2 regions of the Paeniglutamicibacter kerguelensis genome follow, and region 2 is predicted to be linked to the other one. Evidence: riboswitches for the same ligand, from Rfam matches in the RefSeq annotation. Region 2 holds a riboswitch; the other holds the start of a gene.
The links. Region 2 has a riboswitch for S-adenosylmethionine ahead of JOF47_RS15350 (OsmC family protein). Riboswitches for the same ligand answer to the same signal wherever they lie in the genome.
Positions count from the first base shown of each region.

Region 1: it holds a riboswitch for S-adenosylmethionine, as region 2 does, so the genes downstream of both, JOF47_RS20935 (O-acetylhomoserine aminocarboxypropyltransferase/cysteine synthase family protein) here and JOF47_RS15350 (OsmC family protein) in region 2, are expected to answer to the same signal.

Region 1 covers NZ_JAGIOF010000004.1:348,487-353,964, reverse strand. Annotated here, with positions in the region: gene JOF47_RS20950 (MFS transporter) at 1-238, opposite strand, end outside; gene JOF47_RS20945 (ArsR/SmtB family transcription factor) at 319-942, shown strand; gene JOF47_RS20940 (CoA-binding protein) at 999-1,496, opposite strand; gene JOF47_RS20935 (O-acetylhomoserine aminocarboxypropyltransferase/cysteine synthase family protein) at 1,496-2,869, opposite strand; SAM riboswitch class I at 3,041-3,136, opposite strand; gene JOF47_RS20930 (histidine phosphatase family protein) at 3,267-3,818, shown strand; gene JOF47_RS20925 (class I SAM-dependent methyltransferase) at 3,852-4,499, shown strand; gene JOF47_RS20920 (MarR family winged helix-turn-helix transcriptional regulator) at 4,496-4,969, opposite strand; gene JOF47_RS20915 (SDR family NAD(P)-dependent oxidoreductase) at 4,974-5,478, opposite strand, start outside.
Region 2 covers NZ_JAGIOF010000001.1:3,362,587-3,368,064, forward strand. Annotated here, with positions in the region: gene JOF47_RS15330 (MarR family winged helix-turn-helix transcriptional regulator) at 1-156, shown strand, start outside; gene JOF47_RS15335 (DUF4190 domain-containing protein) at 409-732, shown strand; gene JOF47_RS21990 (helix-turn-helix domain-containing protein) at 841-1,332, shown strand; gene JOF47_RS15340 (IS3 family transposase) at 1,344-2,183, shown strand; gene JOF47_RS15345 (DUF4190 domain-containing protein) at 2,572-2,829, shown strand; SAM riboswitch class IV at 2,934-3,052, shown strand; gene JOF47_RS15350 (OsmC family protein) at 3,092-3,637, shown strand; gene JOF47_RS15355 (amino acid permease) at 4,229-5,478, shown strand, end outside.

The DNA of each region.
Region 1 (5,478 bases), on a different contig from region 2:
CTGCCAAGACGCCGCCGGGCAACGTGACGAGCATTCGGCCGAGCATTCCAACTGCGCCGATGATGCCGGCCTGTACCGGGGAATTGGTTGCGATCAAGGCGATGAGGGGGACCGCAAAGGAATGCAAGGCGATTCCGAGGGCCGAGCCGGTGTCTGAACCGAGCCAGAGCAGGTAGTTCCGGTTGCGCCACAGTGCGGGTGCCGGGGTTGCGGCCTTGGCGCTGGTTTTGGTGGTCATGCATCCAAGGCTAGACCCGCAAATTTAGTTGCGCAATAGAATTTGCGCAACTAAATTTGTGGAATCGGTACACTGGTGGCATGGATCCAAAGGAACGGAATTCCACCGAAGAAACAACCATCACCATGACCTCCTCGATGCTTAAGGCCATGGCGAATCCGCTGCGCCGCCGCATTGTCTCGACGCTCTCGGCGATGGACTCCGCACGCGCCACCGATTTGGCCGAACGACTGGATATCCCGGCCAATTCCCTGAGTTTCCACCTCCGGGTGCTGGCCTCGGCAGGGATCGTCGAAGAGGCTCCGGAGCTGGCGCGCGACCGGCGAGATCGAGTCTGGCGAGCGGTGCGGGGGCGATTCAGCGTTGGAAGCCCGGAGGCACCCAGCGCGGCCGATGATGCCCTCGTATTGAAGTCGTATGTGGGGCAGCAGGGCCAGGAGCTGGTGCGCCAACTTCAAGCGGTCTTGGACTGGGGCAATGCGTATGCAACCGGGAGTGAGCCGGATATGCGGGGAGTACTTGACCTTTCAAACCTGATGCTCAATGCCGATGAGGTGAAGGTCCTTGAGAACCGGATCATGGACGTCGTTGGAGAAATCAAGCGGGAAAGCCTGCGAAACTCCGCCGATGGGAGCGACCGCAGGTTGTGGCACCTCACCACCATGATGGCCCGCGAGGATCTTCCGGGGCTTACCGGGGCATAAAAAACCCTCGGGTGTTCACCACAAACGGTGAACACCCGAGGGCAAAGCCAAACGGCCTAGGCCAGAAGCTGGCGCTTGGAGGAAATGACGCCGGTGTTGAATCCGGCCAGGCGCAGGCCGCCGTGGAAGCGGGCGTGCTCGATCTTCACGCAGCGGTCCATGACCACGTCCAGGCCGTTGGCCTCGGCCTTGGCCGCGACTTCCTCGTGCCAGGAACCGAGCTGCAGCCACAGGGTCTTCGCGCCGACGGCGATCGACTCGTCAAGCACACCGGGCAGGTCGTCGTGCTTGCGGAAGACCTCGACCATGTCCGGGGTCTCCGGCAGGTCGGCGAGCGACTTGTAGACGGGCTGGCCCAGGATCTCGTCGAGCACCGGGTTCACGAAATAGACCTTGTACTTGGAGCTCGACAGCAGGTAGGTCGCGACGAAGTAGGAGGCGCGCGAGGGCTTGTTGGAAGCTCCGACGATCGCAATCGACTTCGTGTTCCGCAGGATGTCCAGGCGTTCGGCGGCGTTCGGGCCGACCCAGGTGCGGATATCGGTGGCGGTCATTACTTGGCTCCCGTCGTGGCTGCGGCGCGTGCTGCTTCGATGGAGCATGCGGCCCCGTCGTAGACTTCCTCGGCCGGTGCGTTCAGCACCTGCTGCGAGGCGGTCAAGGCCTGGTCCAGGTCCCAGAGGATGTCTTCGAGGTCCTCGAGTCCCACGGAGAAACGGATCAGGTCCTCCGGTACACCCGCCGCGACCAGCTGGTCAGCGGTGAGCTGCTGGTGGGTGGTGGAGGCCGGGTGCAGCACCAGGGTGCGCACATCGCCGATGTTGGCCAGGTGGCTGGCAAGCTGCAGCGCTTCGATGAAGGCAGTGCCCGCGGCGCGGCCGCCGTTGATGCCGAAGCTGAAGACCGAGCCGACACCCAGCGGCAGCAGTTCCTTGGCGCGCTCGTGGTGCGGGTGGGACGGCAGGCCGGCGTAGTTCACGTAGGAAATGCGCGGGTCGTTTTCCAGCCATTCGGCCACGGCCTTGGCGTTGGAAAGGTGCGAATCCATGCGCTGCGGCAGTGTCTCGACGCCCTGCAGGAGCTGGAACGCGGACTGCGCCGGAAGCGCCGGTCCGATGTCACGCAACTGTTCGCTGCGCAGCTTGGTCAGGAAGCCGTACTCGCCGAAGTTGTCCCACCAGGAGACGTTGCCGTAGGACGCGACGGGTTCGGTCATCGACGGGAACCTGCCGTTGCCCCAGTTGAAGGTGCCGGCTTCCACGACGACGCCGCCGAGGGTGGTGCCGTGCCCGCCGAGGAACTTGGTGGCCGAGTGGATCACGATGTCGGCGCCGTGCTCGATGGGGCGCAGCAGGTACGGGGGAGTCAGCGTGGAGTCCACGACCAGCGGCAGGCCGGCGGCGTGGGCGACCTCGGCCAGGCCCTTGAGGTCGGCGATGTCGCCCGAGGGGTTGGCCACGACCTCGGTGTAGACGGCCTTGGTGTTCTCGCGGATGGCCGCGGCGAATTCGGCCGGATCGGTGGAGTCGACGAACGTCGTCTCGACACCGAAGCGGCGCAGGGTCACGTCGAGCTGGGTGATGGTTCCGCCGTAGAGCTTGGAGGACGCAACAATGTGGTCGCCCGCGCCGGCCAGAGCCGCGAAGGTGATGAACTCGGCTGCCATGCCGGAGCCGGTGGCGACGGCGCCGATGCCGCCCTCGAGCGAGGCGATGCGTTCCTCGAAGGCCGCAACGGTCGGGTTGCCGATGCGCGAGTAGATGTTGCCGTACTTCTGCAGGGCAAAGAGGTTCGCGGCATCGTCGGAGTCCTTGAAGACAAATGACGTGGTCTGGTAGATCGGCACGGCACGGGAACCGTGCTCGGCATCCGGGGTGCCGCCGGCATGCAGTGCGCGCGTGCGGAATCCAAATTGATGTTCGGCCATGAGGGTGGCTGACTCCTTGCGTATGTGGCAACGGCCATCCGGGGTGCGGACGGCCCCCGCCTGTGGGGCTTGGGGTGGTGCTTCTCCCGGGTCAATGCGGCGCTGGGCGCCCCGGGACGGGGCCCGCATGGGGTCCCCTCAGGGGTTCAGCACCGAAGATTGCTTACGCGCTCTCCATCGTTTCTGGCGGTAGCACCTTGTCCACCGGAGTGTGGAAGGTTGCTGCGGCGTCATGGAACCAGATCTCTCGGCCGCTCGGGATGGGGTTTTGCTCCATTGTGGCAAGAAATCGCCCGACAGCCAAAGAATGTGAGCTTAGGTTGCGTATGTTGAGACGAAAATCGAAGAATCTGCACCGCCTCCATGGCCGGGATTTTGCCGGGCTAGGCTTGTGGGCATGAGTGCAACGTTGGTTTTGGTCCGTCACGGGGAAACAGCCTGGAATGCCGAAGGCCGTCTTCAGGGCCAAACGGACATTCCGTTGAACGATGCGGGGCGCGAACAGGCCCATGCTGCCGGCCAGGAATTGGACGGCTCGTGTTGGGATGTCCTTGCGTCGTCGACGCTTGGCCGCGCAGTTGAAACCGCGGAACTCATCGGGCAAAACCTGGGCCTGGCCCTGACCGAAAAAATGGACGGGCTCCGGGAGCGCCACTACGGAAACGCCGAGGGCCGCGTGGTCTACGACCTGCCGCGCGAGGAAATCGACATCTTGCTGCGCTCGGCCGAGCCCGAGGAAGCCGTGGCCGCACGCGGCATCCGGGCACTCTGCGAGCTGCTGGAGCGTCACGAGGGCAAGCGCATCGTCGTGGTGGCCCATGGAACCCTGATCAGGCTGACCCTCGACGCACTGGTTCCGGGACGCAAGACACCCATCATGCGCAACGGGCAGATGCTCGAGGTCGACACCGCCTTGCTGCGGCGCCATGCCGCCGCCCCCACGCACTAGCGCAACCTCCACGCCCGGCCGCACGATGGTGGGATGAGCGAAACCTTCTTTGGGGACCCCGGGTTCTATGCACGCCGGGCCAAGGCCTATGACGCCATGCTTGGTTCCCCGACCTACAACAGGGTCTTCTGGGGGACCCGCCCCGACCAATACGCTGCCTTCGCCGCGCGGGCCCTCGGTGCGGGCGATGGCCCGCTGCTCGAGGTGGCGGTGGGGACGGCCAGGGCCACGGCGCTTTTGCATGTTGCCGGCCGGCGCTCCACGACGCTGGTGGACCTGAGCGCGCCGATGCTTGAGGTGGCCCGCGAGTCAATTCGCCGGGCCGCCGGCGGGGAGGTGCCCGGGCGCATCACCCTTGAGTGCCGGGACATGCTTTCCCCTGTCGACGGGCGGCGCTACGAAACCATTTTGGGTTTGGGCCTGCTGCACCTGGTCCCGGACGTGGGAGCTGTGATTTCCGGATTGGGCAGCCAGCTCCAGGACCACGGGTCGCTGCATCTGGCCTCGCTCATCCGCGGTTCGGCCCGGTCCAACGCCTACCTGAAGCTGCTCAAGGCCCACGGCGACATCGCCGGCATCCGCACGGCCGTCGACCTCTACGATCTGGCGGTTGAGGCAAACGTAGGCAACGTCTCCGTGAGCCATGAAGGTGCCATGGCCTATGTGACCATTTCGCGCTAGGAGTGATCTTGCCTGAATTCCGCGGCCATGCGCTTCGTCTCGACCTCAAAACGGGTCAGCAGGCGCAGTAGGTCGTCGCGATCCCCGGCCGACCATTCGCCGACCAAATCGGAAGCCAGGGAATTTCCCGAACGCACCAACGCGGCGGCAATCTCCGTGCCGGCAACGGTCAGGGCAATCCGTGACGCCCTGGAATCCTTGGGATCCGCCAGTTTTTCCACCAGACCAGCATCCTGCAGGCGCCCGGCGATCTTGGAGATATTTGACGCCCCGGTGACCATGCGGGTGGCCAGCACAGATGGGCGCTGCGGCCCGTGGGAACCTAGGATGGTCACGGCGACAAGCGAGGCGGGATCCAGGCGGATACCCTCCCGGGCGGCGACGGCCGTCATGAAATCGGGAGATGTCCACTGGGACATGATGCTTTGCAGCATGTTGATGAGCGCGGAATTTTCTGAGGCGTTTTCCATGGACCTAGGCCTCGGTCCCGCCATCGACAGGCAATACGACACCGGTGATGAAACTTGCCTGGTCCGAAAGCAAGAATGCGGTCGCGTTGGCTATTTCCTCGGGCTGGCCCAGACGCTTCAACGGGATCTCTGCGGCGTAACCCGCCTTGGCTTCGTCCGGGAGCGAGGCCAGAGCGGCGGTTTCGATCGCGCCTGGAGCGACGGCGTTGACACGGATGCCCAGGGCGGCGTTTTCCTTGGCAACGCTACGGGTCAGTGAAACGACCCCGTGCTTGGCGGCGCCGTAGGGTGTGAGCTGCGGGGTGGCGCTGATCCCGGCCAGCGAGGCGATGTTCACGATCGACCCGCTGCCCTGGGCGGTGAAATGCGCAACCTGGGACTGCAAGGCCAGAAAGGTGCCGCGCAGTGTCACGTTAATGACGCGATCCCATTCGGCCACGGCGACGTCCTGGACCGGCTTGGGCATAGCCCCGACGCCCGCATTGTTGACGGCCAGGTCCAGCCGGCCG
Region 2 (5,478 bases):
ACGGATACGGCTCGGGAAGCCTGGAACGCATCCGGGGCACGGGCCCGGAGCCTGATGCGCGAAAGGTTGGCAAACTGGGACCCCTCCGAGATCCGGCGTTTTGCGGACTTGCTGGCACGGCTCAACGACTCTGAGTCGGACCAGCACGAGGGCTAGACGTCGGCGGCACCCGATCGGTCAGACCCCAACGAGACACCCCCCGTCGAGAATCAACCCGCTGGCAGGGCCCTCGGCGCTTCCGTGGTTTGCCATTTGTTCATCGCGTCGCCATTGGCATATGTGATCATTTCGTTAGAACGCACGGCGGTGCTTTTCGCCATTTCATGGCCAAACCCCGGTACGCTCAACACCTAAGGAAGCACCTTAGCGATCACTCACTTGCATCATCATCTTTTTCGCGGAGGAAAAATGACTCAGCCGGCCGACAACCAGCCGCAGTTCAATGGTTCTGCTCCGAACCAGGGAGCGCCCATGTACATCCAAAACAGCCCCGAGCAGATGCGCGGCGCCCAGCTTGCCCAGACCTCGATGATCCTGGGCATTCTTTCGCTCTTCGTAGTCGGGATCATTCTTGGCCCGATCGCCATTTCAAAGGCCAAGCAGGCCGAACAGCTGCACACCGCGGCAACCGTCGGCAAGGTGACCGGCTGGATCGGTACGATTTTCGGCATCCTGAGCATCCTCTGGATCGTGCTCCTCGTGGTCATGAGCGTCGCCGCGTCCCAGTCGTAATCCGTCGCAGAACCATGGAAATGGCGGCCCAGTTCAGGATTCAAGTCTTGAACTGCTCCCCGGAAGTTGGACTGAATAATTCAGTTCCATACTTCCGGGGAGTTTTTCATGTATCCACATAGTTCATTGACCGCCGAGCAACGGCTGGCCGCCGTCGATCTCTTCGAGGAAGGATTCGGGCATGTCGCGGTATCCTCAAGACTTGGAGTCAGCGCCGGTGCCGTTGAGAAGCTCGGGGAACGTTTCAGGATTTGGGGTAGGGCAGCGTTGGAAGGCAAACCGACCAAGCAGGTGTATTCCTTCGAGTTCAAGCTCGAGCTCGTCCGCCGGTACCTCTCCGGCGAGGCGACCGCGATGGACCTTGCCCTCAAGCACCAGCTGAATTCCCCGGCCCAGGTCCGCAACTGGGCGAAAATATACCGGGAACAGGGCGAGGACGGACTGCGCCCCAAGCCCAAGGGCCGACCGAGGGCGGCATCCAGTCCCGAGCCGACCGAACTCACAGAGCTCGAGAAGCTGCGCCGCGAGAACCAGCGCCTGCAGGCCGAGAACGCCTACCTAAAAAAAGTGCGGGCCTTGAGGAACCACCCACCGCGCTGAAGATCAGCGCGGTGATCGCCCTCAAGGCATCCCACCCCCTGCCCCTGCTCCTGGCCGCGGCAGGGCTGCCCCGTTCCACGTTCTTCCACCGCCAGGCAGCACTCAAGACCCATGACCGGCACGCGGACCTCCGCACCCGGATCCACGAGATCTTCACCGAGGCCAAGGGCCGCTACGGGCACCGGCGCATCCACGCCACCCTGGCCCGCGACGGACGGCACGTGGCCCGCAAGACCGTGCTGAAACTGATGCGCCAGGAGAATCTGGCCTGCAAGGTCCGCAGCCGCCGCCGCTACTCCTCCTACAAGGGCCAGGTCGGCAAGATCGCCGAGAACAAGCTCAAGCGCGAGTTCGACACCGCGGCGCCGAACCTGAAGTGGGTGACCGACGTGACCGAGTTCAAGGTCGCGGACCGCAAGGTCTACCTCTCGCCCGTCATGGACCTCTTTGACCGTTCGATCGTTTCCTACTCGGTTTCGGAGTCGCCGACCGTCGCCTTCACCAACCAATCACTCATCGGGGCCATCGAGACCCTGGCCGCCGGCGAGGCCCCGATGGTGCACTCGGACCAGGGATTCCAGTACCAGCACTCCAGCTGGCAGAAGCTCCTCAGCGACGCCGGGATGGCCCAGTCCATGTCGCGCAAGGGCAACTGCCTGGACAACGCGGTGATGGAGAACTTCTTCGGGCACCTGAAGGAAGAAATGTTCCACCACCACGAGCACGCCGGCATCGAGGCGTTCACCACCGACCTGAAGGACTACATCCGCTGGTACAACACCGAGCGCATCTCGTTAACGCTCGAGTGCCTGAGCCCGATGGAATATCGGGCCCAGGCACTCGCTGCGTAGACTCTTGCTTACCGAGTCCAACTTTCGGGGGCCAGTTCATCTTGGGTGGACCGCCATTTTTGTGTCTTGCCTGATTCCCGATCGCCACCCGGAACGGTTTCGGTTTTCCCCGATTCCGATTGCTGCACTGGTCGGGTTTGAAGCTGGTTCGAGTGATCGCCCGCCGGGCGCTCGTGGCTTTGCCGTCCGTGGGCAAAGTATCCGACAAGGATCGGAATCTTCATGAAGCACGGTTGGCGCATTCGGAACCACAAGTGCACCTGTGGTCATTTCACCGGTGCCGACATGGGAACTTACGCCGTATGCAGTTGGGCTCAGATAGGCTCAAGTCGACCGGATGTTCCGCCATGTGGAGTCCGGCAACCACAGCTATCGCGTTGGAGGAAACATGACACAGTACCCGGAACCAATGCGCGGCCAGCAGCTTGCGCAGACCTCGATGATCCTCGGCATCCTCTCCCTGGTGATCCCGCTGGTCGGTATCGTCCTGGGCATCATTGCCATCAAGAAGGCGAAAGAGGCCGAGCAGCTGAACACCGCCGCGACGGTCGGCAAGGTGACGGGCTGGGTCGGCACCATCATGTGGATCCTGACATTGATTCCGTTTTTGCTGCTCATCCCCTTCATTTTTGTCTCCGGGGCCTAAGCGGCGGCGCTACCGTTTTGGATGCGGGAGCCTCCCCGTTTCATGACGCTGCGTGAAGCATTTGCTTGTCTCCCCCGCAGCGACCCCGGCACACTTGTCAACAGAATCACGAGTTCCAACCATTCACGACCCTGGTCGGTTGGACGGCAACCCCCTTCGTCATAGCGGGGTGCTCCAGGTGAAGATTCGACGCCGTCCAACCGGATCGGCGTAAGTATGGCGTCGTGATTGGCACGCGCCACCACGGAAGGATCTATTTCCCATGTCCGAAACCCTGCTCGAAACCACCCCCGACATCCTGCGTGCCCAGAAGCTCAATGCGGCCGGAAACGCCTGGGGCGAGCGCATCGCGGCAAACACCGCGAGCGCCTCGTTGACGTTCAAGACCAACGGGATCGCTGTCGGCTCGGTGGCCACCGAAGTCACCGCCGGCAAGCACAGCTTCCTGGTCGACGAACCCGTCGGGCTGGCCGGGGACGACGCCGCGGCAAGCCCCGCCGAGTACGCGCTTGGAGCGTTGATTTCCTGCCAGGTGGTCGTTTACCGCCTGTACGCACACCAGCTGGGGCTCAAGATCGATTCACTGGACATCGATGCGGAGGCAGACCTCGATGTGCGCGGGCTCTTCGGAATCGATGAAACGGTCCGTCCGGGCTTCGGCGGCGTCCGACTCAAGGTGAAACTGTCCGGCCCCGAAACCCGCGAACGCTACGAGGAGCTGCAGGCAGCCGTCGACGACCATTGCCCGGTCTTCGACATCATCGCGAACCCCACGCCGGTCACCGTCGAACTGATCACCGCCGACTAGACGTAGGCAGCGTCCGCTCGAGGGGGCCACCCGCCAATCAGGCGGGTGGCCCCCTCCTTGCGCATGTGCGGCCGGCGCCGCATATGTTCGGACACCACCCCTTATAACACATGCTTTCCGATGCGCCACCAGAGCAGAGGCGCCGCCGAGGCGCTCCAGCACCATCCGATTCTCATTTTGTGACGTACGCCCGTCATAATAGTCAGTGTCGTTTCGTCGAATCGGAGCAATCAGACGGTATCTCCGACCGACGTTTCCGGGCCTAGCGGGCCCAGATCAAAGACTGTGGCATGGTCTTGATCCAGATAGACCACCAGCCGGGAAGCCATCAATGCATAAGCAACACTGTGCCTCGAAGCGAACGAGAACCAGGTTATCCATTCGACCATCTGTGGCTCACGCCTTCGGATTGGCAACTTTGCGTGACTCTCTGTATAGTCCACCCCCCCGAAATTCCCCGGAAGCAGCCGGAGCGCTCCGGGAATGCGCGGCGTGTGACAAATCAGACACCTCTCGCGCAACGGCTCGACCGCGCCGCCTCCCTGTGAGCAAAGTCGCTTCAATTGCCTCCGGTGGTGTTGCATGACACCCATGAGCAGAACTTCCGTGACAATTGAAAACGAATCGCCGGTTCAACGTGGAACCGTGGGCGAGGCCCGGGTCGGCACCGACACCGGGAAACCCGACAATGAACTAAAGCGCGGGCTAAGCAGCCGCCACCTACAGATGATCGCCATCGGCGGCGCCATCGGCACCGGCCTGTTCGTCGCCTCCGGAGGCACGATCTCACAGGCAGGACCCGGCGGAGCACTCGTTGCCTACGCTCTGGTCGGCCTGATGGTGTTCCTGCTGATGCAGTCGCTCGGTGAGATGTCGGCGAAGATCCCCGTCGCCGGTTCGTTCCAGACCTATGCAACCCGGTTCGTGTCCCCGTCCTTTGGGTTCGCGATCGGCTGGAACTACTGGTTCAACTGGGCCATCACAGTGGCCGCCGAACTCGTGGCCGCCGGCATCATCATGGACTTCTGGTTCCCCGGAGTCCCCGGATGGATCTGGGCCGGCGCATTCCTGGTGCTGCTCACGGGGGTCAATGCACTCTCGGCCAAGGCCTTCGGTGAAAGCGAATTCTGGCTTTCCCTGATCAAGGTCGTTGCCGTCGTGCTGTTCCTGGTGGCCGGCGTGCTGATGATCGTCGGCATACTCGGGGACAGTTCCCCGGGCCTGAGCAACTGGCAGAACCGCGAGGACGTGTTCCACGGCGGCTGGGTATCGATCATTTCCGTCTTCATGATCGCCGGGTTCTCCTTCCAGGGCACCGAACTGGTGGGCGTTGCGGCGGGCGAGGCCAAGAACCCGCGGAAGGAAGTCCCCAAGGCCATCCGCTCCGTGTTCTGGCGCATCATGATCTTCTACATCGGCGCCATCTTCGTGATCGGCTGCCTGATTCCGTTCACCGACCCGAGCCTGCTGGCCTCCGGCGAAGCGGACATCGCGGCCTCGCCCTTCACCCTGGTCTTTGAGCGCGCGGGCATCGCCTTTGCCGCGGCCCTGATGAACGCCGTGATCCTGACGGCCATTCTTTCGGCGGGCAACTCCGGCCTCTACGCCTCAACTCGCATGCTTTACGCAATGGCCCATGACGGCAAGGCGCCGAAGGCCTTCGGCCGAACCAACTCGCGTGGCGTGCCCATCAATGCGTTGCTGGCCACGGCGGCCGTGGGGCTCTTCGGGTTCCTCAGCGCCATCGTCGGGCAAGGTGCTGCGTATGCCTGGTTGCTGAATGTTTCGGGCCTGTGCGGGTTCATCGTGTGGGCCGGAATCGCGCTCTCGCACTACCGGTT